Regions from separate parts of the Bacillus sp. NEAU-Y102 genome, predicted to be linked through region 2. Evidence: riboswitches for the same ligand, from Rfam matches in the RefSeq annotation. Region 2 holds a riboswitch; each other region holds the start of a gene.
The links. A riboswitch is a leader RNA that binds a small molecule or an ion and turns the genes downstream of it on or off. The one in region 2 is predicted to bind cyclic di-GMP.
Positions count from the first base shown of each region.

Region 1: another riboswitch for cyclic di-GMP. It lies ahead of ACYFX0_RS22230 (methyl-accepting chemotaxis protein); the one in region 2 lies ahead of ACYFX0_RS11765 (WxL domain-containing protein).
Region 3: another riboswitch for cyclic di-GMP. It lies ahead of ACYFX0_RS08740 (SpaA isopeptide-forming pilin-related protein); the one in region 2 lies ahead of ACYFX0_RS11765 (WxL domain-containing protein).

Region 1 is NZ_JBTWFK010000009.1:107,686-115,683, reverse strand. Features, by position in the region: gene ACYFX0_RS22235 (non-ribosomal peptide synthetase family protein) at 1-3,284, opposite strand, end outside; gene ACYFX0_RS22230 (methyl-accepting chemotaxis protein) at 3,420-5,162, opposite strand; cyclic di-GMP riboswitch class I at 5,297-5,381, opposite strand; gene ACYFX0_RS22225 (anaerobic C4-dicarboxylate transporter family protein) at 5,663-6,976, shown strand; gene thiE (thiamine phosphate synthase) at 7,093-7,752, opposite strand; gene thiM (hydroxyethylthiazole kinase) at 7,767-7,998, opposite strand, start outside.
Region 2 is NZ_JBTWFK010000003.1:441,472-452,700, forward strand. Features, by position in the region: gene ACYFX0_RS11725 (DMT family transporter) at 1-471, opposite strand, end outside; gene ACYFX0_RS11730 (iron-sulfur cluster biosynthesis family protein) at 680-1,003, opposite strand; gene ACYFX0_RS11735 (hypothetical protein) at 1,169-1,345, shown strand; partial or broken gene ACYFX0_RS11740 (Nif3-like dinuclear metal center hexameric protein) at 1,378-2,297, shown strand; gene ACYFX0_RS11745 (DUF916 and DUF3324 domain-containing protein) at 2,680-3,696, opposite strand; gene ACYFX0_RS11750 (WxL domain-containing protein) at 3,806-4,531, opposite strand; gene ACYFX0_RS11755 (WxL domain-containing protein) at 4,598-5,326, opposite strand; gene ACYFX0_RS11760 (cell wall anchor protein) at 5,363-5,680, opposite strand; gene ACYFX0_RS11765 (WxL domain-containing protein) at 5,720-8,302, opposite strand; cyclic di-GMP riboswitch class I at 8,455-8,543, opposite strand; cyclic di-GMP riboswitch class I at 8,611-8,699, opposite strand; cyclic di-GMP riboswitch class I at 8,768-8,856, opposite strand; gene ACYFX0_RS11770 (ATP-binding protein) at 9,123-10,343, opposite strand; gene ACYFX0_RS11775 (ATP-binding protein) at 10,340-11,229, opposite strand, start outside.
Region 3 is NZ_JBTWFK010000002.1:447,722-458,950, forward strand. Features, by position in the region: gene ACYFX0_RS08740 (SpaA isopeptide-forming pilin-related protein) at 1-2,870, opposite strand, end outside; cyclic di-GMP riboswitch class I at 2,931-3,023, opposite strand; gene ACYFX0_RS08745 (TetR/AcrR family transcriptional regulator) at 3,196-3,732, opposite strand; gene ACYFX0_RS08750 (hypothetical protein) at 4,184-4,609, opposite strand; gene ACYFX0_RS08755 (DUF975 family protein) at 4,834-5,487, opposite strand; gene ACYFX0_RS08760 (PH domain-containing protein) at 5,689-7,131, opposite strand; gene ACYFX0_RS08765 (PH domain-containing protein) at 7,124-7,600, opposite strand; gene ACYFX0_RS08770 (hypothetical protein) at 7,680-7,847, opposite strand; gene ACYFX0_RS08775 (TetR/AcrR family transcriptional regulator) at 7,850-8,431, opposite strand; gene ACYFX0_RS08780 (YjcZ family sporulation protein) at 8,547-8,681, shown strand; gene ecsC (ecs operon protein EcsC) at 8,720-9,427, opposite strand; gene ecsB (ABC transporter permease EcsB) at 9,441-10,652, opposite strand; gene ecsA (ABC transporter ATP-binding protein EcsA) at 10,645-11,229, opposite strand, start outside.

The sequences.
Region 1 (7,998 bases), on a different contig from region 2:
AACTCAATTTGATGTGGATGACAGATGTGCAATGTTTCTCCATCTATTTGTGAATCTTGTACATACGTTACAATTGATTTACTAGCAAAATCAATTGGTGTGAAATCAACTTTCCACTTCACATTTGGTGCTTTTCCAATTAATAGCATTGTTTTAATAAGACGATAAAATGCGTTTCCTTCAATATTTTGTTGGAACGAACCTGTTTCTGAATGACATGCTAAATTACCTGCACGATAAATATTTCCACGCAAACCATTTTTCATTGCTTCACGAACAATGTTTTCCGCTTGTAGTTTACTATTTGAATATACATTCTCTAAGTCTACACTGTAATTAAAATCACCAGTTTTCATGTATGTATCCCATTGATCTACTGCTAATTCTAACGGGATACCAATCGTAGAAATAAAATGGAATGTAGCATCTTTTTCCACTAATGCTAGCATACGGCTAGTTCCTTGGACATTTATATTTTCAAATTGTTTTACATCTCCAAAATGTCTTACATCTGCACCGCAATGAATTATCGTATCCATCTTAGAACTGATGAACATAAATTCTTCTTCGCTCATCCCAAGATACTCTTCTCCCAGATCACCAGCTACGGCCTGTATACGCTGTAACCATTCTTCACATATATCATTAAAGTAAGCTGTTAATGTATCTATAATTCTTTGCTGCACATCTTTGGTTGGTCTTACTAAACAATAAATAGTAGCAGATGTATCTCTCAGCAATTCATATAATATGTGTGATCCTAAATAACCAGTAGCTCCTGTTAAAAAGACATTTGAAATCTGGGTTTCTTCCAAAACGTTTGCATACGTAATAGTATCCGGTTCGTGAATCACTTTATATTCACGAAATACTTCTTCTTTCTCTACTTTTACTTCTCGCTCAATTCGAGCTAATCCATATATCGTTCTTTCTTTAAAGAAATCTTGAATTGTTAAATGTGAGAAATCTTCTTTTAACAATGTTAAGACTCGTAATACTTTCAATGAATGTCCACCAATTGTAAAGAAATCATCATGCACTCCAACTTTTGAAATTCCTAATACTTCCGCCCAAGCGTTCGCTATTTGTTTTTCTGCTTTATTAGAAGGTGCAACATATTCTTGTAGACGAACCGGTTCATACTTTTCTTCTAACTGAGCTAACTTCTTAACATCAATCTTTTTATTAGGTGTAAGTGGTAATTCATTAATATAAATTAGTTTAGATGGCACCATATAATCTGGTAATTGCTCTTGTAACTGATAAACTAATTCTGGTATTTCTTTTTTATTTAAAGTTGTATAGAACGCGATTAAATATTGGCTACCTTCCTTACTCTTCTTAGCAAAAACAGCATTTTCTTTTATATTATGATTTTGAGAAATTTTACTTTGGATTTCTCCTAGTTCAATACGATGTCCTCTAATTTTTACTTGATCATCTTTCCGATGTAAAAACTCTATATTTCCATCCTCTAGCAACTTAACGATATCACCTGTTTTATATATATTAACTATAGGATTAAAAGGGTTCGGAATAAAAGCTTCAATTGTTTTATTAGGTTTATTAAAATACCCTTTTGCTAATCCTACTGAATCTATATATAATTCACCAGGTACACCAATTGGACAAAGATTCATATTCTCATCCAAAATCATAACTTGATAATTAGAACATGGTTTACCAATGGGAATACTCGCAACATCCTCATTTAACTGACTAGGTATTTTATAAGTTGTCGTCACTACTGTACATTCTGTCGGTCCGTATACATTATGAATTTCAACATCTGTACGTATTCTTTCTCTCCACAATTTAATAACCTCTACAGGCAACATTTCACCGCCAATCGCAATTCTTTTTAGGGAAGCTAGCTTATATATATCTTCTTCTGCTAAATAAGTTGCTATTTGTCGAACAAAAATTGTTGCTAATGCCAAGATCGAAGTTGCTTTCACTTTATAGATTGCATGTGCAAATGCTTCTACAGACAATCGCTCTTCCTCTAATAATACATACAAGTTTCCTCCGCAGAATAAAGAAGCAAATGACTCCCATACAGAAGCATCGAAACTAAAGGAAGGAAATTGGGCAAATACATCCTCTTCTGTCAATTCATATTGCTTTTGCATCCAAGTGTACAGATTAACAACGCCTCTATGTGCTAACATCGTTCCCTTTGGATTCCCTGTTGAACCAGATGTATAAATCATATAAGCTACATCATCACAATGAATAGACAACTTTACATCTATATCTTCACAAGTTTCACTATCATACATTGAAACTGTTTGAACCCCATCACATGTTATAGGCGTCTCTTTCATCAATATAACTTTCGCTTGGCTATCTTGAATAATGTACTGTATTCTACTTTCCGGATAATCTGGATCAATCGGAACATACGCTGCACCAGCTTTTAATATAGCTACCATACTTACTACTGTGTCTATGCTACGTTTCATAAATATTCCAACATAGTCTCCTAATTGGACGCCGTTTTTAATTAACATATGAGCTATTTGATTACTTTTTTTATTTAGCTCCTCATAAGTTAAAGTACCTTCCCTTGAAGATAAAGCTATACGATTTGGAAATTGAGTAACAGTATTATAGAACATATCGACGATGCTTTTCTCAGGATATACTGCTGTCGTATCATTCACTTGACTATAAAGTGCCATCTCGGCCTCTGTAATAACATTAAAATCATTTATATAATTATTATTATTTTGTAATGTATTGATTAAAACACCTTGTATTTGTTGTGCATAACGAGTAATCGTTGTCTCTTTCCAATTAACACTATTAAATATTATTTCTACGCTTTGCATATTTTTACTAAATACAAATTGTAATGTATTCGTGTCTTGTAGCTCATAATATGTTTCACCAATAATAATAGGTGACATTTCATATAATGTATTACCGTTTTGAAACTCTTCTATTTCTTCCTCATTCATTTCTTTAATTTGTTCCAGTTGCTCTTCAATCTGTAAATTCAAACTTTCATAGGAGAGAAAATTAGAAATTTCAATAGTAATCGGAAATAAACTTCCTCTTACATGATAAAGCACGACAATATGTTTTTCTTTAGAAATATGATATAACCACGTTGCAGTCGCTCCTATTAAATCTACAATGTGAGTCAAATTTGGAAATAGTTCAGTTTTTCTTTTTACCCCAAATTCTGTTCCTTGAACATCTTTAGGTATTTTAATACTTCCTTCTACTTTTCCTAAAAATTCTTTTACCATCTCATTATAAGAAATTGCTAATTTCATATTTATGTAAATTCCTCTCTCAAATATAATAAAGGTGTGAAAATTCACACCTTTTTCATCCCTTATTAACGGGCAAATTAGTTCAATTCATAATCAAAGGGGGGATCCCCCTTCGATTAGAATTGATCTTTCTTCTTATTCACTTTTAAACTCACCAATTAGCTCTTGTAATTCCTGAGAAAGCCAACTTAAAGAAGTCGCTAATTCTGCAATATCTTGTACTGATATTTCTTGCTCTTTCATGCTTTCTTCAACATTACTACTGCTGTTGGCATAAGTATTTGCAATATGTGATAATTCATTTACGACTTGAACAATATTCTGGCTATTTTGTAAAATGTCACTCGAATTACCAGAGACAGCTTTTACTTGATCTGTAACAGATTGCGCTGATTTTGAAATTTTTTCAAAGAAATCTCCACTACTTTGAACAAGTGAAATTCCAGTTTCTACTTCTTTTGAACCTTTTTGCATTGAAACTACAGCATCTTCTGTCTCAGCTTGTGTTTCACCAATTAATTTCGCTATATCTTTTGCAGACGCTTCAGTTTGTTCTGCTAATTTTCGTACTTCATCAGCAACAACTGCAAACCCTCTTCCAGCTGCTCCAGCACGTGAAGCCTCAATAGAAGCATTTAAAGCTAATAAATTTGTTTGATTTGAAATACCTGTAATTACAGTTACGATATCACTAATTTCTTTTGACCTTGTTTCTAACGAATAAATGATGGAAGATAAATCCTGTACTGCATTTTGGATTAAACTCATTTGATTAATAATTTGTCCAATCACTTCATTACCTTCAATTGAATGTTGCTCCATACCTTCAGAAGCAACCGCAACTTGTTTTGCAGCCCCAGTTATCTCTTCTACCTTATCTTCCATTCCATGTACAATTCCTAAACATTGTTGTACTGAAGTTTTTTGAGACTGTGCCCCTACTCTTAAACCTTCAATAGAACTTGCAATCTCTTGAACTGCCATACTGTTTTCCTCTGTACTCGCCGACAATTCTTGTGAAGAAGAAGAAACTTGCTCAGCAGTTTGCCTTACTTTATCTATAATCCCTTTAAATTTTTCAATCGTGTTATTGAAATAAACATTAATAATTCCAATATCATCTGGTCTTTCTTTTAATTTAATACTTAAATCACCTTCACCAATTTTACGTAATCCTTCTCGTAAATCTTTTAATGGAGCTAGCGAGTGACGCACGATAAAGAATTGAGTAATAGTCGCAATTGCTAATGAAATAATGATAAAGAGTAAGCCCTGTATCATAAACTTCTCTTTTGTAATAGGAACAATGGAAGCATCTAAGTCAGCCGCAATAATTGCAACAATATTGTTTTCTCCATCTGTAATTGGTTCTAATATTGTCACCCACGAACCTATTTCATCTTCATATACTTCTGTCATTTGGGCCTTTTTCGTATCAATGACCTTATCGTATGCCTTCATCCAATGAGCGGGTTGTTCATAATAATCTCCCGGCTTTATAGGGAATGCATTTGTTAACTCTGTAGTCAAACCAACGAGTTGTAATTCCCGCTTTTCATTCGGTTTTGCTCCTGTAACATACGTTTGTCCAACACTTTTCAATTCTTTTGACACTTCATCTAATTTCTCTGTTAACTTTTCTTTTTTCACTTTTTCGGCTGTAGGATCTTTCGCCATGTCTCTAACTAATTCTACATCCAATTTTTTCAACACTATTTCTCCTGTTTCAATAGACTGTCTTTCAAATAAAGACATCATACTATTTTGAAACATGTTGAAACTTAACGCGCCCATACTTCCAACAAGTGTCAAAATAACTAATACGGTTAATAAGACGTTCTTTTGAAGGAACGATAACTTATGCCAATATTTTTTCATTAATATCCACCTTCCTTAATGATACTAAATAAAAAAACAAAATATATGAATATTTTGTTTAAAGATGTTTCTCAATATGTTCGAGAATAAAAAAAAGCCAATGTAAAAGCATTGGCCAAGACCAACCCTATCCGTCCGGTAACTGGCTAGCATAGCCTTTCGACCTTAGCTCCTGTAGTTTTGCGTCCTCATGTTTCCATCAGTTTGCCTTTCTCGCTGAACGAGTTGAACGATATGGGAGTTCTATGAGAATCATATATTCTCTATCAAAGGTTACAACATATAAATCAAAATGTCTACTTATTTAGAGATATAAATACAAATTTTTAAAGAATTGCTTTTTCGAAATAATTTCAAAAAGTACGTGAATGTTACTTTTTTTGTGTTATATAATAAAAAATGTATAAATAACAAGGATTTCTTCGGGTATTTATTTAATTTTCATTCAAATTAAACTATTCGAATATATCTTAACTAATGAATTTCGGAGGTAGTTTATCATGTTTTGGCTACAATTTCTTACCTTGTTACTCTGTATTTTTATTGGTGCACGCCTAGGCGGAGTTGGTTTAGGAGTAATGGGTGGAGTTGGTATGGCAATACTCGTTTTTGTCTTCCACTTACAACCGACCGCGCCTCCTATCGATGTAATGCTTATGATTTTGGCAGTAATTACAGCCGCTGGTGCTTTGCAAGCTGCTGGAGGAATGGACTATCTTGTTCACCTAGCTGAAAAAGCATTACGAAAAAATCCAAAGCGTATTACTTTTTTTGCTCCAATTGTTACTTATTTATTCACACTATGTGCAGGTACTGGTCACGTTGCCTATTCTGTACTTCCTGTTATTGCAGAAGTCTCTCGTGAATCAGGGATTAGACCGGAACGCCCAATGTCGATTGCCGTAATCGCTTCTCAACAAGCAATTACAGCTAGCCCAATTTCAGCTGCCACAGTTGCTCTTTTAGCAATGTTAGCTGACTATAAAATCACTTTATTAGATATTTTAAAAGTGAGTATTCCTTCTACTTTCATTGCTTGTATGTTAGCAGCATTCGTTGCTAGTAAGATGGGAAAAGAATTAAATGAAGACCCTGAATACTTAAAACGATTAAAAGAAGGAATGATTCCTAAGCTTGAAGAGAAAAAAGAATTTGTAGGTGTAAAGGGCGCAAAATTATCAGTTATCCTTTTCCTTGTAGGAACCTTCCTTGTTGTACTTCTTGGTTCATTTGAAGCACTTCGTCCAGGATGGATAGTTGATGGGAAGTTAGCCCGTCTTTCCATGCCGAACACAATTGAGATGGTTATGTTAACTATCGCGGCTCTTATTATTATTTTCTGTAAACCAAATGTAGAAAGCATTGTGTCTGGTAACGTCTTTAAAGCAGGAGCAACAGCAGTTGTTGCTATTTTCGGTATCGCTTGGATGGGAGATACTTTCTTTAATGGAAACTTAAATATGATTCAAGGATCCATTCAGCATTTAGTAACAAGTGCACCTTGGCTATTTGCCATCGCACTATTCATTCTATCTATTTTACTGTACAGCCAAGCAGCAACAGTACGTGCCTTAATGCCACTTGGACTATCCCTTGGTATTCCACCAGCACTACTGATTGCGATGTTCCCTGCAGTAAACGGATATTTCTTCATTCCAAACTACGGGACAATCGTTGCTGCCATTAACTTTGACCGTACCGGTACAACAGGTATTGGTAAATACGTATTAAATCATAGCTTTATGATTCCAGGCTTAATTGCAACATTTACTTCTATCGGAATTGGAATGCTCTTAATTTCAATTATGTTTTAAAGAAAAAGCACAAACCTTTATTTAAAAAGGTTTGTGCTTTTTTAATCAAACGTTTGTTTAAATTTTTTGGGCAGTCTACTTCTCGATGTAGCACTTAAAATACTACATGTCCTTTTCTACAAACTTCTCTTTACTTCTTCAGCTAATTTTCTCGTACTTTCATATGCAGATTCAGCTAAACTAATTGCTGAAACAACTGAAATACCATCCGCACCCGCTTCTATAACTGCCGCTGTATTTTCAATTGTAATCCCACCAATACCAACGATTGGCACTGTAATTCCTTGTTCTCTAAAATAAGCTAATCCTTTCGTTCCTTGAACCGCTTTCGTATCTTTTTTCGTACTCGTTGGGAAAATAGGTCCAACGCCTAAATAATCTGCTCCGTTTTCGATTGCAAAGCGTGCTTCTTCAATTGTATGAGCAGATACGCCGATAATTTTATCTCCCATTTTTTCACGAACAGATGTAATTCCTTCATCATCTTGTCCTACATGAACACCATCTGCATCTAATTCAATGGCTAATTCTACATCATCATTTACAATGAAAGGAACACTATATTCCTTACAAAGCGTCTGCAATTCTTTTGCAAAGCGCACTCTATCTCCTCCGATTAAAGAACCTTCCCCCTTCTCGCGAAACTGAAAAAGTGTCACTCCACCATCTAACGCTTCTTTCAATACAGCTAAAGGATCCCTCGTGCAGTTATTACTTCCCATAATAAAATACACTTGCAATAGGTTAGACATTTTCTTTGTTTCAATGCGCATCATGTGTTTCATCCCCCTTACTCTAACTCCTCAATCTTCCCATATTTCTCTATATCAGCTGAAGTTGTATTCGCTAATTGATTTAAAAATTCAATTTGGAAACTACCTGGCCCTTTTTCTACTGTTTTAGCAGCTGCCAGTTCCGAAGCTACACCATAAAACGTTAATGCTGCTACAGTTGCCTTTACATAATCTTTTTCAACTGCTACAAATGCTCCTATTACTGAAGTTAGTAAACAACCTGTTCCC
Region 2 (11,229 bases):
TGTAATAAGTCCAATTCCATTGCCATAAAAAGAACTAGCAAGTGAATGTCCTGCTACTAAAACTAATGCTGCACCACTAAAGGCAATGATAGAACCTATGAGCTTTCGAGAAGAAAACTTTTCTTGTTTCAGAAAAATCGCAAATACAGTTGTAAAAATAGGTGAAATAGAAATGAGTAAAGAGGCATTTGTAGCGGATGTATATTTGACAGTTTCCATAAATAACGTTTGATACAGTACAATACCTACAACGCTAACGATGATTAATCTAGGTATATCCTTTCGCTCCATATAAACCGACTTTTCAATAAAAAAAGTAAGAAGTAACAGGAGCGGTGCCGCCGCCATCATACGAAGTGCGGTAAACTCAATTGTTGTAAATTCTAAAAGTCCATACTTCGCAATTGTATAGTTAATCCCCCAAATAATAACAACACTTAAAATTAATAACTCAATTCCCCATCTTCTCATGCGTATCCCCTCCGCAAAGAAAATTATACAGAAAATTAAATCATGTGTACATTTCATTATGTGAAAAAACTTTTTATTATATGAAACGTTTTGGTAAATGAAATTATATTGGCGCAACTCCATTTATATCGGCGACTTCCCAAATATATCGACTTATAAAATAAAAAAAGGTGATTCCAAAATACATTTTGGAATCACCTTTCCTTTACTATACTCGAACGTGTAATTTCATATTTGGATTATAAAACTGGCTTGGGCTCTTCAACTGAAAAGTTCCTCCACCTTCATGCCAATCAACCGTTAACTTATCGTCCATAAATACAAGCTTTGTACGATCAGCGATAAAATTCATTGTGCTTGATTCAATATCCACATCGCGCTCATCTTTCTCTGCTATAGCTACTAAATCGATGATTCCGCTCATGACACAACCGCAACCCTCATTATCGTAAAATAACTTTATATATTTCGCTTCACTTGGAATCGTATCCATAATCTTTTTATATGCTGCTTCTGTTACAGTAACGTACATATGTTAATCTTCATCCTCTCTTCTCTTATCATTCATATATTGTATCACCATTTTTCTTAAAATTTATATACAGAAAATTAAGACTAATATACAATGTATGTGATAAAGTTTCAGCAATCGAGCTTTTATGAGTAGTTCATGCAGGAGAAAGGAGGTTTGCTATCCGTGTTCAAACTACAACGATATCCTATTTTATTAAGTCTATTTGGTAGTTTCTTCATTTCTAGCGGAATGCTATTACAGCATGTACTTCCCTATTCTCCTTCTATCGGCTGGATTCTAGGCTTTATTTGTTTCCTATCCGCTTCTTATTTCGCTACGAAGAATACAAACAACTCATAAAGCAAGAATCATCTTAAGGAGGATTATTAAACATGCCAGCCTTAAAAAAAATAGAGCAATCACTCGATCACTTATTTCAAATTGAAAAATACGGAAAAGATAGTGCCTTTAGTCGATTTATCCCAGCCGTATATGATCCTATCAAATTTCCTTGGCAACAATTTTTCGAAGCAAATTTTGTAGATTTATTTAACGGCCTTATGATGCACGGATCTGAAAATGTAAACAAAGTATTTTTAGCTGTATTCCCTACAGATGACGTTCTTGAAACATTCATTTCACAATCCACACCCGGTGATTTACTCTTTATGCACCATCCCCTTGTAATGGAGTGCGGTGATCCAATTGGAAGATCAGGCCGCGGTTTCATACCAATTCCTGAAAAATATTTGCAAGGAATAAAAGAAAAACAACTTTCTATATATACATGTCACGTACCAATGGATTTTCATCAAACGCATGGAACGAGTATTTCAATTGCAAAAGCATTAAACGCTACTGTAGTGGACGACTTTGCATATGGAGGTCCAGAACAAGAACCAGTTGGCCTTATTTGTGAAATAGATGAAACATCAACAGAAGCACTCCAAAAATATCTAAAACAACTCTTCCAGATCCCTTACACAGACTTCGAAGGTAAACGACATGATTCCATCAAAAAAATCGCAATTATCGCTGGATGTGGCGATGTTGTATCTTTAATGAAGGAAGCAGAAAAAAAGGTGCCGAAGCATATATTACAGGAGAAATCCATTGCCATATCGACAATGATTACGGGCGACATAAATACTCGCTCATTATGGATTATGTAAAAGAAACAAATATGTCTCTAATTGGGGTGTCACACTCTGCCTCTGAATATTTAGTGAAAGAGACATTGATGTATGATTGGTTTAAAGAGAATTTTGATGTGGATGTTATTTTGCTTCCGCAGGAGAAATGGTGGCTCTAACGCTATCATTTTTAAATTTATATACACAATACAATTGACCACAGAAAAATAGATAAATGAGAAAGTACATATACCAACGTAAATGCTTTCGTTGTGCCAGAAAACGAACCTACTGTTAGCACCGAATTTACTGGTGCTAACAGTATTACAGCTGGAAACCTATTTTTGAGAGAGTATACAACCCCTCTTTATATTCATGCTGCAAGTGCTGTATATTCTATTTTTCTAATTACTAACATATAGCAATTCATTCCATAAAAAAAGACCCGAGATTCGGGTCAACAAATAGAAATATAAATGAACTACAACAAATAACAGACAAAGCCATTATATATTTTTCATAGTAAAACATCCATTATTTTCTTTTTACACTATCAATATATTATTTTTCGTTATCGTCCTCTTTTTTAGAACGTCTACCTAAGAAGAACACAAGAACTAATAATATAATTACCAGTAGTACTCCGCCGATAATGTAATATAGCGTGTAGTCTTTTTTCGCTTCTACCGCTGTATCATTTAACTTATCGGCTGTCTTTCCTTCAATTGTAAATTTCTTCGTCCATTCCCACTTTTGATCGCCATCAGTGGCTTTCACTTCTACTCGGTACATTCCTGGATCAAACGCTTTGTTTTCCCAGCTAATAGCGTAATCAAAGTTTGAGTTTGGCGCCATTCTTAAATTTTCTTTTTTCGCTTCAAATAAAACGTCTGTACCTTTTTCTTTATATACCTTTGCATCAACACTTAAATTTTTTAACATTGCTGGCTTTACGTTTTGTAAATTTGCAGTAACAACGTTACGCCCGTTAATTTGTGTTGGCTTTACTTCGTTTAATTTCATGTCTGGTTTTACTTCAGCATCCGTCTCTTTTAAAACAACGCCAATTGCGTATGCATATTTATTTTCAATTTGCACACCTTCATCTTTTTTCTTTGCATTCTCATCTTCTTTTTCTTTAAAGTATAAACCACCTAAAATAACACCATCAAACGACTCACTTGGCATTTCCAAGTTTATATCAACTGTCACTATGCTGTTAGCTGGGACTTTCGTTTCTTTTGGCATTTTAGCAATTTTAGAAAACGGATATTTCAAAGTAGAATCCGTTTTTGGTTCTACTGTACTATAATCTGTAATACCATTGCTATTCGTAATTGCTGTATTAGCAAACGATTCTACCACAACTTCTTTATTCGTATCATTTTTCATTTGGACTTGAATTGTTTGCTTTTGTCCAGGTTGCATTTTCAAATCAAAATACGTTTGATTTTTATCAATTTGATTTTCTGGTATAACTGCTGTCACAGCGAATTTCATTTCAGCCGCATATACTGAAAAAGCGTTTACCATGAAGAATGTAATTAATAGTAAGCTAGTAAATAGTTTTTTTACCATCTCTTATGTAGTCCCCTTCATATCCATTTTATAGACAAGAAAGAGATAAGGTTAAAGCCATTCCCTTATCTCTTCTCATTTTCCTCTTTTATCTTAAAATTCCTCTTACTTACATAGGAGCGTCTGTTAGTTCCCAAGTTAGTGAAGTTGTGTATTGTGTTTGTTCTTTTTTCGTTTTACCTGGTACAGATAACTCTACGCTTTGTTTCGCTTCTGTTGCATCTTTACCGAACGTATTTACCCATGTACCCATACCTTGGTTTTCTTTTGCATCGATTAAATCAGATGCTGCACCACTTGGATTTAATGTGATAGATTGTTCTGCTGTTGGTGCGTCGCTACCTGCATTTGATTTCAAAGCTGAATTTTTTAATGTTAATGCCGCACCATCCAACGCTTTATCATCTGCAGTTTTGAATTGACCATTTTGTTTTACTGTTAAATGCCATCCAGCATTTGTACCACGATTATCTGTTACTTGAACGTAGTTCGGCACGTCAATTACAGAACCGTCTACTTTTTTCTTTACTTTATCTAATTCTGCAAAGTAGATTTCGTTATTCCCTGATGCTTTTTGTGTTTTAAAGTTGAAGTTAGATACATAATCAATACTTAGTGGACCATCTGTACCTTTTTTATCTGGATCAACTGGATCTACAGTTTCATCTGGATTCTCTGGATTAACAACATCAATTTTATCTGTATTTTTCTCGAATTTAATGAATGCTTTTGAGTCTAATTTCCCGCCATCTTTCTCAGCTGCAAATGCAGACGTCCCTACTGATACTGATGATAATGTTACCGCTCCAATTAATGCTATTTTTGCTAGTTTCATAGTTTTATACCCCTTTATAATCTTTTTTAAAATTCAGTCATTCTTAATTTTCAATCTTGTATAAGCTTAGTTTGGTGTATCTTCTAAAGTCCAAGTTAACTCAGCTGAATATTTCGCACCTTTTTCTTTCGCCGTCGTACCTGGTACGAATAAGCTCACACTCTGTTTACCTTGTTCTGTTCCTTTACCAAATGCAGTCGTCCAATCACCCATACCTTTATTCTTTGCGGCAGTAGTAATTTCCACCGCATCTCCACCTGGAGCTAGCGTTACTTTATTTTTAAATGTTGTAGGTGCATATTGTGCATCAGTTACAGAATTTACAGCTGGGTTACTTAAGCTTAAAGCTGCATTTGTTAACTCACTATTACCACTTTTAAATTGTGCATTTTGCTTTACTTTCAATTTCCATCCTGCATTTGTACCACGGTTATCTGTTACAGATACGAAGTTAGGTACTTCAACTGTTTTGCTCCCTTGTTTCACTTTATCCAATTTTGCAAAGTACGTTTGATCATTACCAGAGATAACTTGCTCGCCGAAGTGTAAGTTAGAAACGTAGTTAATACTTAATGGACCTTTTGTTCCTATTTCATGGTCACCAGGGTTCTCTGGTGTAACTTTTTCATTTGGATTTTCTGGATTGTTTGGATCTGTTGTGCTTGTATCTTCAATAAACGTTACATCGGTTTTTGATTTCATATTTGCTTTCTCTTCCGCAAATGCTGAAGTTCCTACTGCTGTAACTGATGTTAATGATACTGCACCGATTAATGCTAATTTTGCTAGTTTCATATGTACCTTCCCCTTTTCTCTGTTTTCATCTATTTTTTATTTTGAATACACTTTCTTTCCCCTAATTCTTTTGAATACATATAGAGATAAAACAATCGAAAACAATCCTATATATTGTTTGAAGTCCCGTGTCTGGCCTCCTGTTTTCGGTAAATATTTATCTCCATTTTTATTTTTATCAACTGTCTCTTTTTTTGTATTTATCTTTGTCGGATCAGTTGATGTATTTGGTGTATAGCTATTCGAAAATGTAATACCCGCTTTTGAATTCGTACTTGTAGCCGTTACTACATTTGCCATAAGAAACGGCACACATATAACTGTGGAAACGATAATACCAACTATTTTTTTCATTACTCTCTCCTTTCTAAAATTTATATATTTCATATATTTTTAGAGAGGAGCATCGGTTAATGTCCATTCTAGCTGTCCAGCATATTTTGTATTTGCTTTGACATTCGGCCCTGGTTTTACTTGTAAATGAATTCCCTCGTTTTCCTTCCAATTTAATGAAACCTCCTCGTCGTTTTTAGAAGTATACGAGAATGCTTCTATACTAGAATTACTTAAAGGTGTATCCTTTCCATTTCGTTTGTAAATCAATGCTCCCGTCAATGTGTCATTTTGCGCTGAAGTTAATGGTGTAATTTCCTTTACATATACACTCCATTTTTGCTTTTTAACACGATTATCGGTTACCTTTAAAGAATTTGAAATCGCCTTCGGTGTGTATGTCGTTGTTTTCGATGGAATTGTTACATCTCCAAAGGTAATTTCTTTTGGTACGTCTACTAACTTTAAAGTCCCATCAACGACAGTAACCGGTACTTGAATCTCCGCTTGTACACCTTGCTTCGTTTCAATTACAACCGTTACAGTATGATTCCCTATTGTTTTTGTATCCGGAATATTGATTAACTTCATTACTGATATTGGTTTATCTACATCCAAATTCGTATCTACAGATAAATCTGTCACAAATTTAGAAATATCCATTTTTGTTAAATCTGTTCCTTGCACTACTTTTTGTGGGACTGGTTTCCCAGTCGGAATACCTTTATACCTTATTTTTGCGATTCCATCTCGATTACTATCTTGCCCATTCTTATCGTCATCTAAATAGTTTTTAGCTGACACCGGTATTTCAAGATAACCATCTTTATAATATTTCATTACATCAGCACCTTTTACAGGAGAACCTGTAATTGTCATCTCGTAAATTTTCCCGTTGAATTCTTCTGTTTTTAGCGCATTTGCTTTCGCAACCGCAGTGACCTTATTGTTTTTCCTGCTAATATCAAAGAAGCTACTTACATCATCTCCACTTTCCACATCTTGAATGGAAACATCATTCACAGTAAAATCCTTATTCACTTCACTTTCTAATACAAAAGATTTCGCATAGTGAATATCTTTCGATTGAGCAGGCATATTTTGATATACCTTATAAGAAAGTTGACGGGAATTATCTTCCACGATATCTCCTATTACACTTGGAGCTGGAATTTCAATTTGTGCAATCGCTAATTGGTCGTATGATACATTAACACCTGAAGCATTTAATCTAACTTCTAGCGGTAATTCTGTTAAATTATCAAATGTAATTGTCATATCTGCTTCTGGAGTAGCTACTGGGCCTGCTGTTCCAGAAAACTCTATTTTATTATTCCCTTTGTCTTGATACCTAATTGAACTCGTATCATACACGTATAAATTCGTTAAATGACTACCATCATTACGTAACGTTACATTTTTATAACTATTTATCCTTTTGAAATTCCACATTGCCGTTAATGGTACTTTTTTACTTGTTCCGTGTTCATAAAATTCAAAGGAAGCATTATAAGTTTGGCCTGACCTTCCGTTCCCATATAATTGTAAAAAGTTTTTTGCATCACCTTTAGTTATTGGTGTTTTAACATCTACAGATGAAGCTGTCATAGAGTGAATATTAATACGGACATCAATCCATTTCCCTTGATATTCACCAGCTTTTTTTACTAATACGTACTGTTCTCTATTTGAATTTCTAAATGTATATTGACTTTGACCAGTTCTGTCATTGCTACTACCCTTTACCTCATATGTTACTTGTGGGCTCCAAACAAATCTAAAAGCATATTTACCCGGGATAGAAGGCCCTTCACCTGTTCTATTATTTATTACCTTTACATTTGGATATCTAAGAATACTTGTAACAGGACTAGCAGCTAGTAGAGATTGGCTCTTTAATACCTTCTCAGCTTGAATAGCAGGTAATTCCTGATTATTTTCGTTTACCTTATTGCTCTCTTTTAATTCATTTTCCTTTGATACGAGTTCTTCATTAACCTTTTCTTTCTCTAAAGTCTTCGTTTCTTTTGGAACTTCAGCATTAGTAGGATTTATTTCTTGTTTTTTATTTTCTTCCGATACTTTTACTTTTTCATTTTTTTTTTTCACAACTTCCTCTGAAGCCTTTGGATTTTCATCAGAAATAGCTACATTTAAAGCCTCTTTTTTCTCTACAACATGTAGAGAAGGAGATTCAATTTTCTTTTCATTCCCTTCAAACTTCACTATCGGTTCAAATTTGTACTCTCCAGCTTTTTTCATTTGAATGACTACATATACGTCACCGATAGAATTACTTTGTTCATTCTTTTCAATTTTTACAATGTGATCTTCTGTTACTGAAATGTTTTGAATCGCTTTATTATTTTCATTCATTTTTTTCGTTTCTTCTTCATTAAAGAGCTGTTCATTAGATAATTTCAGCTCGATATTAGCATCTTGTTTATTTGTATTTGTAATCTTTAATACTACATTTTCATCAACTTTTATTTCTTGTTTATCCATATGAACGATTAAACGTCCTTGCTCGTCATTTGTAACCGCATAAACTTTCGTTGCAGAGTAGTCTAGCACACCAACTTGTGTAAATAATATTCCTCCAGCGAGAAGTATACGCCCAAATTTCCCTATTTGATTTTGCAATATACTTCCCTCCCTCGCTTTTTATGTACCGAATATTCTGAACATTAAATGTATTAATCGACTAAATTTACAATCATAATGTGTATTCTGAAAAAATAAAAAGCCTGGTTGCCTTTTCGATTTTCATATATCACAACATGTGTGAAAATCCAAACTGCAACCAGACTATCATAGTAATTTTCATTACCTTAGACTCTTAGCTTTGCGACCTATCCTTTCGAACAGTGTGCCTATTTATTTTTTTTGAGACAACAAAAAGTCCAGTTGCCTCTTCGATTTTCATACACACAACTATGTGTGAAAATCCAAACTGCAACCAGACTATCATAGTAATTTTTATTACCTTAGACTCTTAGCTTTGCGACCTATTCTTTCGAACAGTGTGCCCATTTATTTTTTTTTGAGAAAACAAAAAGTCCAGTTGCCTCTTCGATTTTCATACATACAACTATGTGTGAAAATCCAAACTGCAACCAGACTATCATAGTAATTTTCATTACTTTAGACTCTTAGCTTTGCGACCTATCCTTTCGAATAGTGTGCCAAATATAGGAATTTATTTATCGTGTTTTGAATATACCATTAAAACCCAAAAAAGAAAATAGTTTTTTTAGAAAAAAATAATTAATTTTTATAGTCTAAATTCCCCCCGGAAAATCCATAATGAAAACTTTCAAAAAACATTTTGATATTAAAAACACATCATACATTCTTTATAGATAAAGTGAAACTTTAATCAGCCCTCACCAATCGGGCTGCCCGGCAAATAGCGGGATAAAATAAAAAAACATCACTTCCAAATAAGTGATGTTTTTTGTAGTTAATGCAGTGGTAACATAACCTCAACCGTCGTTCCAGCCCCAACTTCACTTTCAAAACTCATTTTACCGTTGTGATCTTTAATAATTTTTTCTGTAACTACTAAACCTAGACCAGTTCCTGTTTCTTTCGTTGTATAAAAGGCTTCGTTTAACTTTGGAATTTTATCTTTCGGAATGCCGCATCCCTCATCTTTCACTTGAACGATGATTCCTTCTTTTACAGTAACTTTAATCGTAATTGTTCCGCCAACTGACATTGCTTCAATTGCATTTTTAATTAAATTAAAAAAGACCTGTTTTAATCGTTTTTCATCACATGTAATTGATGGTAAGTCTTTACTGTAAATACCTTGTATGTGGACTCCTTGTTTTAAAGCAGGCTTTTCCATAACTCGAATAACATAAGAGATAATTTCTTGTATGTTATGAGTTTCTGATTCTAGTGATTTAGATTTCTCAAATCCACTAAGTTCTGTAGCAATTATATGAATCCGATCTACTTCTTGTTTCATAATATCACTATAAATTTTATCCTCTGGATGCTTGTCTGCTTGTTTATTCACAAGTTTTTTTAAGTTTGCTAAAGGTCTTCTAATCTTATAACCAATAACCGTTGCCATCTTTCCAACAGCTGCTAGTTTTTCTGTTTGTTTTATTTCTTTGTCCATCATCTCAAGCGTACGAACGTAAGACTGAACCCTCAAAAATATAATCCAACATATAATAGTAAATACACTATATAATGCCATTGGGATTAAAACGAGAGAAGATTGAATAATGATTCCTGTAAAAGCGTACTTCCCGACAAGTATCGCTGGAACTAACCAGAAATATCTTTTATTCACAAAGATTGGTGCAAACAAAATAAAAAATACTTCTACTATATTTCCACCGTCAAATTCCGCATCGCTACCATAATAAATCATAATGTTGTGGATACAATCTAATACATTATAGCCAATTAGAATAATATACTTTACCGCAAAAACATTCTTCCATTTCATAAAGTATATTCCAATGCAAAACAATACTACCATCAAAAAGTAAAGCCATAAACCTAAACCATCTTCAAACTTTCCTACGCCTTCTTGCTCTCCCGCGATTAAAGGTACGATAAATTCATAGGCAAGATCATACACAAAAAATATAATAAAAAATAAACTTAAAAATACTTTCAACGCCTTTATTTCTTCATTTTTAAATATATAGCCTTTATTCATATGGTAACTCCTAGCTTTTCTTCCACTTGAATTTCAGTATTTCCACACTTCCTTGGCAGAATAATGTCTATTCTCGTTCCAGTATTTCTTTCACTTGAAATATGTAACTCACCAAGGTGCTCGGCGACAATTCGATTCGCTACTGTAAGACCCAGACCAATTTTATCTTGTTTCGTTGTATAAAAGGCCTCTGTAACACGGGCTAAGTTTTCTTGCTTAATACCATGACCATTATCAATTAAGCTGATCATCACATACTCTTTCCCTTTATTTTCTAACCGTAAATGTAATATGCCACCTTGCTCCATTGCTTCTAAAGCATTTTTTATCGTATATAGAAAGACTCCTCTTATTCTTCGTTCATCACATTCAACTTCTATTGTTTGTTCTCCCACATTAGAAATAAGCTGCACATTTAATTCATTCATTTTTTCGCGAAGAGTTGTTGTTGCTTGTAATACAATTTTACCTAGATCATGTTTCTTATAAATAGAAGGCTTGCATGTAGCAACTTCCATCAACTCACTTATCATATTATTCATATTTTCTATTTCAAAGATCATACGTTTATAAACAGGATCCTCTTCATGCTTCTCTCTTTGTAATTGCGTAAATCCTTTTAATGAAGCGAGTGGATTTTTAATTTCATGTCCAACCGTCGCTGCCATTTTTCCGATTACTGCTAATTTTTGTGATTCACTAGCAATCGCAATACTTTCCTTTACAGCTGAAAGATATTGTAAAAATCGGTTTAAAATGATATATGCAGCTATTAACATAAGTGTACACATAATAAGGAACATAAATGCTTTTATTTCCTCTAATACAAATAAATAAATTAAATATTTTCCTACAATAGAAGAAAGTAAGATTACATAAAATTTTT
Region 3 (11,229 bases), on a different contig from region 2:
AACGGTGCTTTATTATCTTTATCTATCTTTGTTATCTCTACATTTCCCGTATCTACCATTTCATTTTCTATTTTTAATGATAGAACTTCAGTCATGCCTTTTTTGATTTCAAATAATACTGGATCTGTTAGTTTCTTATAGCCTGGTAAACTTTCTTTCTCTACTAATTTGTACTTTCCTACTGATAGATCTGAGATTTTTGCTTTACCATCTTTATCTGTTTTTACTTCCTTTACTACTGTTCCAGCTTCATCTTGCACTTCAAAGACTACGCCTTTTAATGCTTTTTTGTTGTCTTTATCTACTTTTGTAATTTCTACTGAACCTTTATCTAACTGTTCATTTTCTACTTTCAACGATAGGACTGTTGTCATACCTTTTGTAATTTCGAATGATACTGGTTCTGTTAGCTTTTTGTAGCCAGGTAAACTTTTCGTCTCTACTAATTTGTACTTTCCTACTGATAAATCTGAGATTTTTGCTTTACCATCTTTATCTGTTTTTACTTCTGTTACTACTTTTCCTTGCTCATCTTGCACTTCGAAGACTACGCCTTCTAATACTTTTTGACTATCTTTATCTATTTTTGTAATTTCTACTGAGCCTTTGTCTAACTGCTCATTTTCTACTTTTATTGATAAAGCTTTTGTCATACCTTTTGTAATTTCAAATAGTACTGGTTCTGCTAGATTTTTGTAACCTGGTAAGCTTTTCGTCTCTACTAATTTGTACTTTCCTACTGATAGATCTGAAACGTTTGCTTTTCCATCTTTATCTGTTACTACTTTTCTTACTACGCCATCTTTCTCATCTTGGACTTCAAATTCGACACCGGCTAATACTGCCCCGTTTTCTTTGTCCACTTTTGTAATTTCTATATTCCCTTTGTCTACCATTGCATTTTCCACTTGTATTGGGAATATGCCGTCCCCTGTTACATTTACTTCGAACTCTGTTTCTTTTAATTGGTAGCCTTCAGGTGCTTTTGTTTCTTTTAAAATATATTTTCCTGGTGCTAACGGTTTAGAGATTGCCTTACCATCTTTATCTGTAACAATATGTTCGACTACTACACCGTCTTTTACTATATCAAACTCTGCATTTTCCAATGGTTTTTCACCATTTTCCGAATCAATTTTCTTTACTTCAATTTGACCCTTTTGCATAGTATTTTTAATTTCAATTGTTTTTGTTTCTCCAGCTTGAAGTGTAACCTCTACTGGGCTTGTTAATTTTTGATATCCTTCTGGTGCTACTGTTTCATAAATTTTATACGTCCCAGGAGCTAAAGTTTGAGGTACTGAAAAACCTTTTTCGTCCGTTTTTAGTTTTGCAACAACTTCATTTGCACTATTTCGAACTTCAAATTCGGCACCTTTTAACCCTTTATTCGGATTCTCAGAATCTGTTTTATGAATCAATACTGTACCATCTTTTGGAGCTTCAGGCGGCGTAATAGTTACTTCTTTTGATGTTAATGTTTTATCATCAAAATGCAATTCCGCTTTATTAGGAATCTTCTTATCTACGTAAGAAGATAAGTCTGCATTATTTTTTATTTTCGCCTTGATACTGAGATTGATTATCTGGTCTTCATATGACTTATAGTCAAAACTCTCACCAAAAGTAAATGTTACTTCACTTCTTTGTTTATCTATATTTAACGTTCCTTTAGAAGTAATATCTTGGCCATTTTGATCATACACTTTTGCCTCTAATACTTCTAAAACATCTTCTAAATCATCACTAATTACCATAGATGTGTATTTAGGAGGATCGTTCGGTATATGTGTACCAACTTGGTATTGAATAACTTGATCCATTTGTGTTAACTGCTCATTCTCTACAAGCTTGCCATTCTCATCAACTATATTTTTTTCAATGCTAGGTGGATTATTGTCACCTGAACCGGATCCTCCTCCACCACTTACAAATACTTGTCCTACTTTTTCTTCAGTTTTAATATTTTTACCTTCTAATTTCACAGTATTTTTATGAGGCTTTGCAGCAGGATTTGTAACCTTTGTTTTATATCTTAAAATATAACCTTTTGAACTGTCTGGAAACTCAATTGTAAATCCAGTCTTCGTTGCATTTATTTTAATGTTAGATAAATCTGCTGGCTTAATATTTGTTGGTGCATAACCATCTTCAAATACAGCCTCTTCTAATACTACGCTGTCTGTAATTAACTCATGCCCAGGTCCTAATGTATCTGTTAATTTAAGATCTTGCATTTCTGTTCCAGTTGCATTTACGTATACAAGCCAATCAGCAATTGAAGGATCTTCTTGATTATAAGAACCCCATTTCAATAAATTTTCCGTATTGGGCTGTGGCTTCGGTCTCTCTGTCGTATTATTTACACTTACTTCTTTATTGACGATTTGACCATCAACGTTAAATTCTAATGGAATTTCTTTAACACCATCATATGCTTCTAGACCAAAGTAGAATTCTACGAATAAAGAGCCTTTAATGTTATTCTTTCCTTCTACGTAATCACCCATAGTACACGTTAATAGACCCTTTTTCATCTCACATGTACCAACTGTTTTTCCTTCAGCATCTTTTAAAGGAAAACTCATATTCATAAGGTCTTTTCGAAACTCTTTTGGCATATCAATTGTGAATTGATCTCCACTTTTTATTTTTTCTTTAGCTGACCACTTCACTTCTACTTTCATACCATCTGAGGCTTGATACGGTTCAGATGTCGTGCCATCAGTACGGGAAATATTAATTTCGTCCACTGGACTTTTCATCACAGCAGCTTGAATAACTGGAGCCCACACATTCAGCACTGAAAATAATACTAGAAAAACTAATGAAACCATTGAAATATGCCTTTTAGTACTTTTCATTTGCATAGTTCCCTCCTATTTTTTTATATTTATATAACAAAAAAAGACCGTCCGGTTGCATCAAAAATGTGCAACCAGACGATCTTAGTAACCAATATGTATTACCGTAGACTCTAAGCTTTGCGGCCTATCCTTTCGAATAGTGTGCTAAAAATATCTTTTATTCTTTTTTTGTTTCATTTTCCTCTTAAACCAAATATTACTATACCGTCTGGACGGTTATAATTCAATACTCTATAAAATTGTTCTATTTTTCTAATAAAAAAAACAATTCACCACTACATTAAATAAGTAATGGTGAATTGTTTTCGCATTATATAGTTCGTATATTCTATTTATACGAATTATCAATAAGAGCTTGAATCACTTTTTCTCTTAACTCGGGGCTTAGTCTGCCAACCCCTAAATATTCCGAATACCATAATCCATCTGCTGCTAATCTAATAATTGTTGCACAAACTGAATCTATCTCATCGTTTTCTATATTCTTTTGCAGTTGCTGAAATGATTGTTGTAATGGCTCAAGTAATTCAGGTTTTAACATGAATGCTGCCATCATACTACTAGACAACTCTTCTGTTCTTCTCTCATTACTTAATCTTTCCTCTACAAAAGAGCGAACCCATCTCCCTTTCCTCTCTGAGTCTTCCGCTACTTTATTGTAAATAGCGCCCTCATAATCCTCTATCCCTCTGACTATCATACCTTCTATTAAAGCTTCTTTATTTGCAAAGTGATACAATAATCCACCTTTACTTACACCCGCCTCTTTTGCCACTGCTTCTAAGGTTAATTTAGCAACCCCTTTACATTGCACAATTTGAGAAGCGGCCGCCAAAATCTTTTGCCGCGTTATGCTGATACTCATTCCTTTTTAAAACCCCATTTCTACTAAATTTATATAAATACGAATCTTATTTTTAATATTGTTGATTACTACTAAGTATTTTCTTTATACAACAAAAGCTTCATTACCTTTGAATTTTTAGTTACTTATTCTATTAAAAATTTCCATATCATTCAATATGATAACATTAAATACACAAAGTCGACTATACATCTATACTTTTGTATTCATTCCTAATATATCCATCAATAAAATTTACCGATGTAGTCCTCCTTATTACTTTATAAGACGGCAGTAATTCTTTCAGCATTAAATAAAAAATGTTATTACTCCCATCGAATCGAGTAATAACATTTTACTTAACAAATTCGCGGCCAACTAGCATCCTTCACATCTTCACTAGTCGGTTTTCTAACTGATCCAATAAAGTGAAACTTTATATCCGCAACATGGACAGGTGTATTTCATTTTGTCACTCCATTATTAACTTGTTTTCCCATATATTCCGACTCACAAAGAATGTAACAGCACAAATCATAGTTATCCCTATGAAAAATGTATTAGAATCTTCATATGTAGTTGGAATGCCTACCGTTACGAAAACAATACTAAAAGCTAAAAATAGATATAATAATAAAGATATAATATAGCTTAGTTTAAATCGTAAAATGATACCTCTAAACAATAGCTCACCAAGTAGACAGCCACCTAAAATAATAGGTACTCCGAAATACAATGTAAGGACTCCCATTTGCGCAGTAGATTGAATTATCTTTCCAATTATGTTCGGCGAAACCAGCTCACTATCGTTTCCCATCCTATCATATAAATCAAGTGCTGTTGCTGAAATAAAGAAACTTAATATAGAAAATGAATACGGTATTAAAAATTTGCTCACTCTCATTCACCTCGCTTTTTTCTTTACATATATTATTCATTATTTCCTATCATTTTTACATAAAAAAATAACCCTCTATGATAAAACATAGAGGGAAGCATTTCTATATAAAAATCTATACCTTATCCTGAAGTGAATCCCGAAAATAGGACAAATATCAAAACACCTAAACCATCTGCTATCTGCTCCCTACATTCTTTAGGGTAGATAGTTTATATGTTTTATTAGAAAGTAGTGCTCTCTTTTTTATAATATTCTTTTGAAATCTCTTCATAAAATGCTGCCGATGTCGAGTAGAAATAAGGTACTAACCATAAGAAACCGATTCCTATAGTAAGAATACTTAATATGAACCAGCCTAAGAAACTTAAGCATAGTAAAAAGTAATCCATTTTATGTCCATTCATCATATGACGACTCTCAGTAATCGCTTGATTCGCTGTATATTCTGGATGATCATTCAAAATAAAATATGTCATAGAATAAGAAAATGATTTAATAATACCTGGAATAATAAGAAGTAATGTCCATAGAGTCAAGTATACATACATTAGTAAATATGTTAAAAACGACTTCATCAACTTACTTCCATCGCTAAACCATCTAAATATATGACCAATGCGAGCATCAGTCCTACGAATTGCATTTAAAACAAGATAATAGGCACCTATTGTTAATGGACCAATAACAAGCATTACAATAATACTTACTGTGAGTGAATCACTTGCTTCTTCCCAACCCCAAAATATCGAAAAAATACCTGTTGTTAGCATTTCAACAGCTCCAATAAGGATTCCAATTAATAAAGTTGCCCCTACCGCTAATCCCCATCTTCCTTTTAATGCATCAAGTGCTTCTCTTTTCAACTGACTTATCATATATAACCTCCTAATACTATTTATATTTTAGTATACCATTTATATCAAAAATTCCACAGATTCCTCTAAAATAGAAGAATATTACCTTTTTTCATACATATTAATACATGTGTGCTGTAGTTGTACTGCTCTATCACTTAAACCACTCATTTCCTTATAACAAAAAAAGCCTGCCCTTCATAATAGGCAAGCTTTCTCAAATTATTCCTCACTCATTCTCTTCTTATACCAATCCTGCATTCTCTCCGCGTCTTCTACTCTCGTATGCTCTATTTTATAACTAGATGATGCACTAGAAAACTTATACGTACATAAATCCGCGCGGCGCTGGAAATATGATTGTGTCTTCTCCATTGATTGGACGTGTCTTCTTCTAATAAGTCCTGTGTATTTTCCGACGCTACGATAGACAAGTGTAATTTGTTCTCCGTTAACACAGTAACCATTTGTTTTAAATGTTGCGTAGCCAAGTGTAAAGATAAGGATTGCGAGCGGTAGTAATGCCCACATGATGTAATACTTTTCAAAGTATACGCTTATTCCAGTAAGCGGGATTGCTAGCATAGCGAAGAAAATGAAACTATCAATGAGATAGCGGCGCAATGCTGCTTTTGGTAACGAAGTAATATTTGTATTCAGTTCGTATGGTAATTGTAAATGCGCGAGTAACTGTTGCACTCGATTTTTTCGAATGATAGGATGCAGTGTAACTTTTTCTTCTTTTCCCTCACTTTGAATGACTTCTACTTGCACAGCACAATAACCGAACGGTTGGCGTAAAATGCCTTCTTTTATCGTAATCCCTTGAATACGGTGCAATTTTAGTACGAGTTCTTTTCTTTCCAGTAACCCTTGCGAAATACGGACTTCATCATTTTTTCGATTTACTGTGAAGTTACCATGTTTTAACGCGTAGCCAATTGTCGATATAATCCACGAAAGGACGAGCAAAATAGCTATCATGAAAATCCAGCCATATATATCATGTTCCATTACATACGACTTTACGCCATTCTCTATCCATTTTGGAATGTACTCATCTACTTGGTGATACACAAAAAAGATTAATGAGAATAATAGTCCAAACTGACCAGATGTAACAGACGCTATTAAAATCTCTTTCCACGTTAACTTGTACTCTGTCGTTTGCTTTTCCTCTGTAACGATTGCTTTTTCTACTGTATTTTCTGCTGTTTCGTCTAACGTTTTTTCTGCTTTCACTTCTGGAGTTGGCTCATTTAGCAAAGCAATAAGCTCCGCCGCTTCTTCTGCCGTAATACCAGCTAAGCTAACTTCTGCTTCATCGCCCCCACCAGCTGTTTCAATCTGAATTTTTTTCAAACCGAGCATTTGATATAGTACGTTAGAACTTGTCTTAATCGTTTGAACACGTTCTTTATTTAAGTAGCTCTCCTTTTTCACGAAGAGACCTTTTTTCACATGTAATACGTTATTTTCAACCCAATATGTTGTGTAATACCATTTTTCAAATACTGAAAAAACAGTGAGTAAACCAAATGCTGCGGGAATTAAATACCAAAACGGGAATTTTCCGTTTAAGCTAAACATGAAAATAATGAGTGGTATAAAATCTGTTATTTTTAATTCTAATAACATCGTGATTGGATGCTGCCTCTTATACATCCTCATCACTCACTTTCGCTAATTCTGCGATTTTCTTTTTCAACATTTCTGCTTCATACATCGTTAAGCCTGGGATGCTGTGAGAAGTTGCTGCTGTTGAAATGTGTAATTCTGCTAATCCGTATTTTCTCATAATTGGTCCTTGTTCAATCGTAACGTGCTGCACACGAATCATCGGTACTAATACGCGCTTTACGACGAAAAGACCATGCTGAATTTCAAGTTCTTCTTCATTTAGTTGGTAGCTGTAATAACGTTGACGTAGTTTCGGGAATAAGAAGTACGAAAATGGCGCGAACACAACTGTTAGCCCAATCATCACATACAAAATCCACGCCCACCAATCAAACTTTATCATGAGGAAAAGGTAAGCTAAAATGACGAGTATACCGATCCCTTCTTCAATTACAGCACGAATTTTCCACACTTTGACCATGTCAGGGTTAATTTCATTTTTCAATGGATCCATGTAACCACTCCAAATCTAGTAATCTAATATACGAATACTCTTAATCTATATTTTACATAACTTTACAGAAAATTAAAATTTAATCTTCTTTCCTCTCTGGAATAAAATATCCGAACCAAAGTAGCCAAATAAAACCGATTAACTTCATCCAACTTCCATCTGCTTGAAAAGCCTCTATCATGCCTGGAATTTTATAAACTCCAATGAATCCAAGAAAACCGAGCCACCAGTTTTTTTGCATTTTCATTTTTACTCCTCCTTCATGACGCTTTTCACATTTCGAATCCAAATTTCTTTATATTTTAACTGAAATCCCATGAGCATATAATTGCTCATATTATCGATCACAAGCGCTAGCGTATGAGCGTTTTCTTCCGTTGCATGTTGTGACACAACGCCCAGTCTCGCGCCTTGCTTCAATAAATCGTGGAAACCATGTAAGAAATCCTCTTGTATTTCAAATAATCGTTTCTGATACTTTTCATTTCGCGATGCAGTTACGATAAATTCATTGATAACGCGTAGTATTCCTTCTTGCCCTTCATACTCAGAGAGCATATGTAAACCATCTGCGATTAGCTTTTCTGCAAAATTTTCTTTCGTATACTGCTCTTTATCGAAGTAATTTGCAAAATGATAATCAGAAAAAATCTCTTCAAATAAAAAATCAACTAACGCTTCTTTAGAAGAAAAATGATAGTAAATAGCCGGTTTTGAAATACCTACCTCTTTCGCAATCATGGAAAGACTCATCTTCTCAATGCCGTGCTCTGCCATGAGTTTAAATGATGCCTCGACAATGTTTTGCGATGTTTGTAAATTCTTTGTCATACTGTACCTCACTTATTTTTACTTACCGGTCGGTAAATAAATTATAAAATGAAACTGAATAATTGGCAAGTTAATAAGAGTTTACACAGGAAGTTCTTGATAAAGTGAAACTTTAATCAGCCTCCATAAACAGCGGGATAAAGGCGGCGATGAGGCTGGTCACGATAATAAAAGCGGATTTCCATCCATTATTGTGCTCTTTATCATATTGATTGTAGTCGGAGTTGGCTATAGCGAAATTAACTTCTAAAAAAAGCATCCTAAATCACACATTTAGGATGCTTTTTTTTACTTTCTATTTAGCAATCGCATACGATAACAATTCATTGTCACTTCTCCAAGTCTTTGCAGCAATTGATAGTTCGCATATGCGCCTACCGGGGCACCGATTACTGGTACGAGCTGAAGCATTTTCGCTAAATCGATATAGTCTCGGTATTCTGTTTGGAACTTTTCCCAGTCCATATGATTTTCTTTTTCTGTATCCCACGTTTCAATTGCTTTCCATATTTCTTTTCTGTGACTGTCACTTGAAAAGGCGAGTTGGAAAACGTGAAGAATAAAAAGACGCTCTTCTTGTTTACTTGTATCAAATCCATACAACGTTGCTGCATCGAATAAAAATTTAATTTTAATCGTAAGTAAAAGCGGAAAGTCAGCAAGACCGAGTAAAATACCACCAGCCCCCGTCCCTGCTCCTTCTGCCGCAGCTATTTTTTTGTACTCATCCATTTTTTTATGCACTTCGTCATCACGTCTTTGCAGTGACCATGTCGTCTCTTTTAGCTTCGGCTTTATAAAGTTTGATCCGGCGCTGATCGTTTGCACCATCATCCGAATCGTTTCTGTTAAGACTTTTTGCACTTTCGCCGGAATAAGCTGTTGTACTTTCGTCTGCACTTTCTTTGAGAACCGTGTCATCATAGAAGAATCTTTCATGAATGTAGCTTTCCACTGCTCCAGTTCTTTTATAACCTTTTCTTCATATGTAATCATAGGTTCATTCCCTTCAATTTAAACGTTCAATGCGCTTCGCACCGTATTGGTAAACGAAACCGATACTAAATAATATGCTTACGACAAGTAAAATTCCTGTCATCATGAAATCTTTCGTTGCTAGTGCAAATATAACTGTAAAGATTACGCTCCCGATGATTAGAATCACATTTAATAAAGTAAGAAAATCTTTCTTCTTTTCATCTACCTTTACTGGATACAAATCAAGCCAAATTTTCATGCGGTGATGTTTCCATAAAGTTAATAGCTGATAGCCAATTAAGTATAGGAAAATAAAACTTACGATAAATCGCCCGTATAAAAATGGAATGAAGTAAAGAATAACTCCTCCAAGAGCGAGCAGACGCACATATAATCCAAAATAGTTACCTGATCTTAAAAACGTTCTCGTATATAAGTATAAATATGTGCGCTTTTCGCCGATTATCGACAGAATGAAATCCAGCCATTTTCGGCGAGATACTCTTTCTTTTAATGCTGGTACATCAACGAACATATTCGCAATTCGGTACAGCAGCATCATTTTCTTACCTTCTTCAGAAATTAAATACTCCCAGTTTAGCGGCTTTCCTTTTACCATTTGATGCATGATAGCAAGATATAACACCATGAGCAGAACGATTCCGCCAATAACAAGAACTGAAGTACGTTCTACAAGGAAATATACAAATAAACCGTTTAAGATAAAACGAATAAACCAATCAGCCCTTTGTATATTTTGATCTGTTAAAAATGATTTTTCCCACGCTACAAATAAATTCCACGCTTTTACAATGACAAACGCGAGTACAATCCATATGTAAGCAGCTCCTGTTTGTTTCATTTGCTGGAAATATAACGGGGCAAGCGCAGCTGCTACGATTGCGATTATGTATAACTGAATCATAAACGTAAAAAGAAATGCCTTTGTGAAGTAAGGTTTTAACTTTTCTTCAACTGGCAGTAAGTAAACGAGATCCGCTTCTTTTAATAACGTTTGAATGGATCCAGCCGTTAACACGAGTCCAATTAATACTGCCATTACGAGCGCAGTTGGAAACGAAGATGTTAACGTTTGTAACCATTGCTGGTAATAATACGCTCCCGCACCGATGATGAACACGAAAATAAATTTCAAATGATCATTAAATACGTATTTACTATATGTACGAACTTCTTTTAGAAAGTAACGAAATCGTTCTTTCCATAACGCTGTGCTATTCATAATCTTCTTCCTTTGTTAGCGCGATGTAAATATCATCTAACGTTGCACCTGGCATATTAAACTGTGATTGCAGTTCAGATAACGTTCCCTTCGCTCTTACTTCACCTTGATGCAAAATAATGAACGAATCACAGTAACGCTCTGCCGTCGCTAAAATATGTGTGCTCATTAAAATACCGGCACCACTCTTTTTCATTTGATCCATCATTTGAAGAAGGGATTGAATTGCTAACGGATCCAATCCAACGAAAGGTTCGTCTACTATGTAAAGAGATGGCTCAACTAAAAATGCGCTCATAATCATTACTTTTTGTTTCATCCCTTTTGAGAAATGAGATGGAAACCATTTTAAACGATTTTTCATGCGAAATTCATGTAATAGTTGTCCTACACGTTCTTCATATTGTTTTTCATCAACTCCGTACGCCATCGCTGTTAATTTCAAATGCTCTTCTAACGTTAATTCATCATATAATACCGGCGTTTCTGGAATGAATGAAAAGCTAGAACGGTACGCTGTCATATCATCACGAATTGTTTTCCCATTAATTGTGACAGTTCCTTTTTTCGGTTTCAT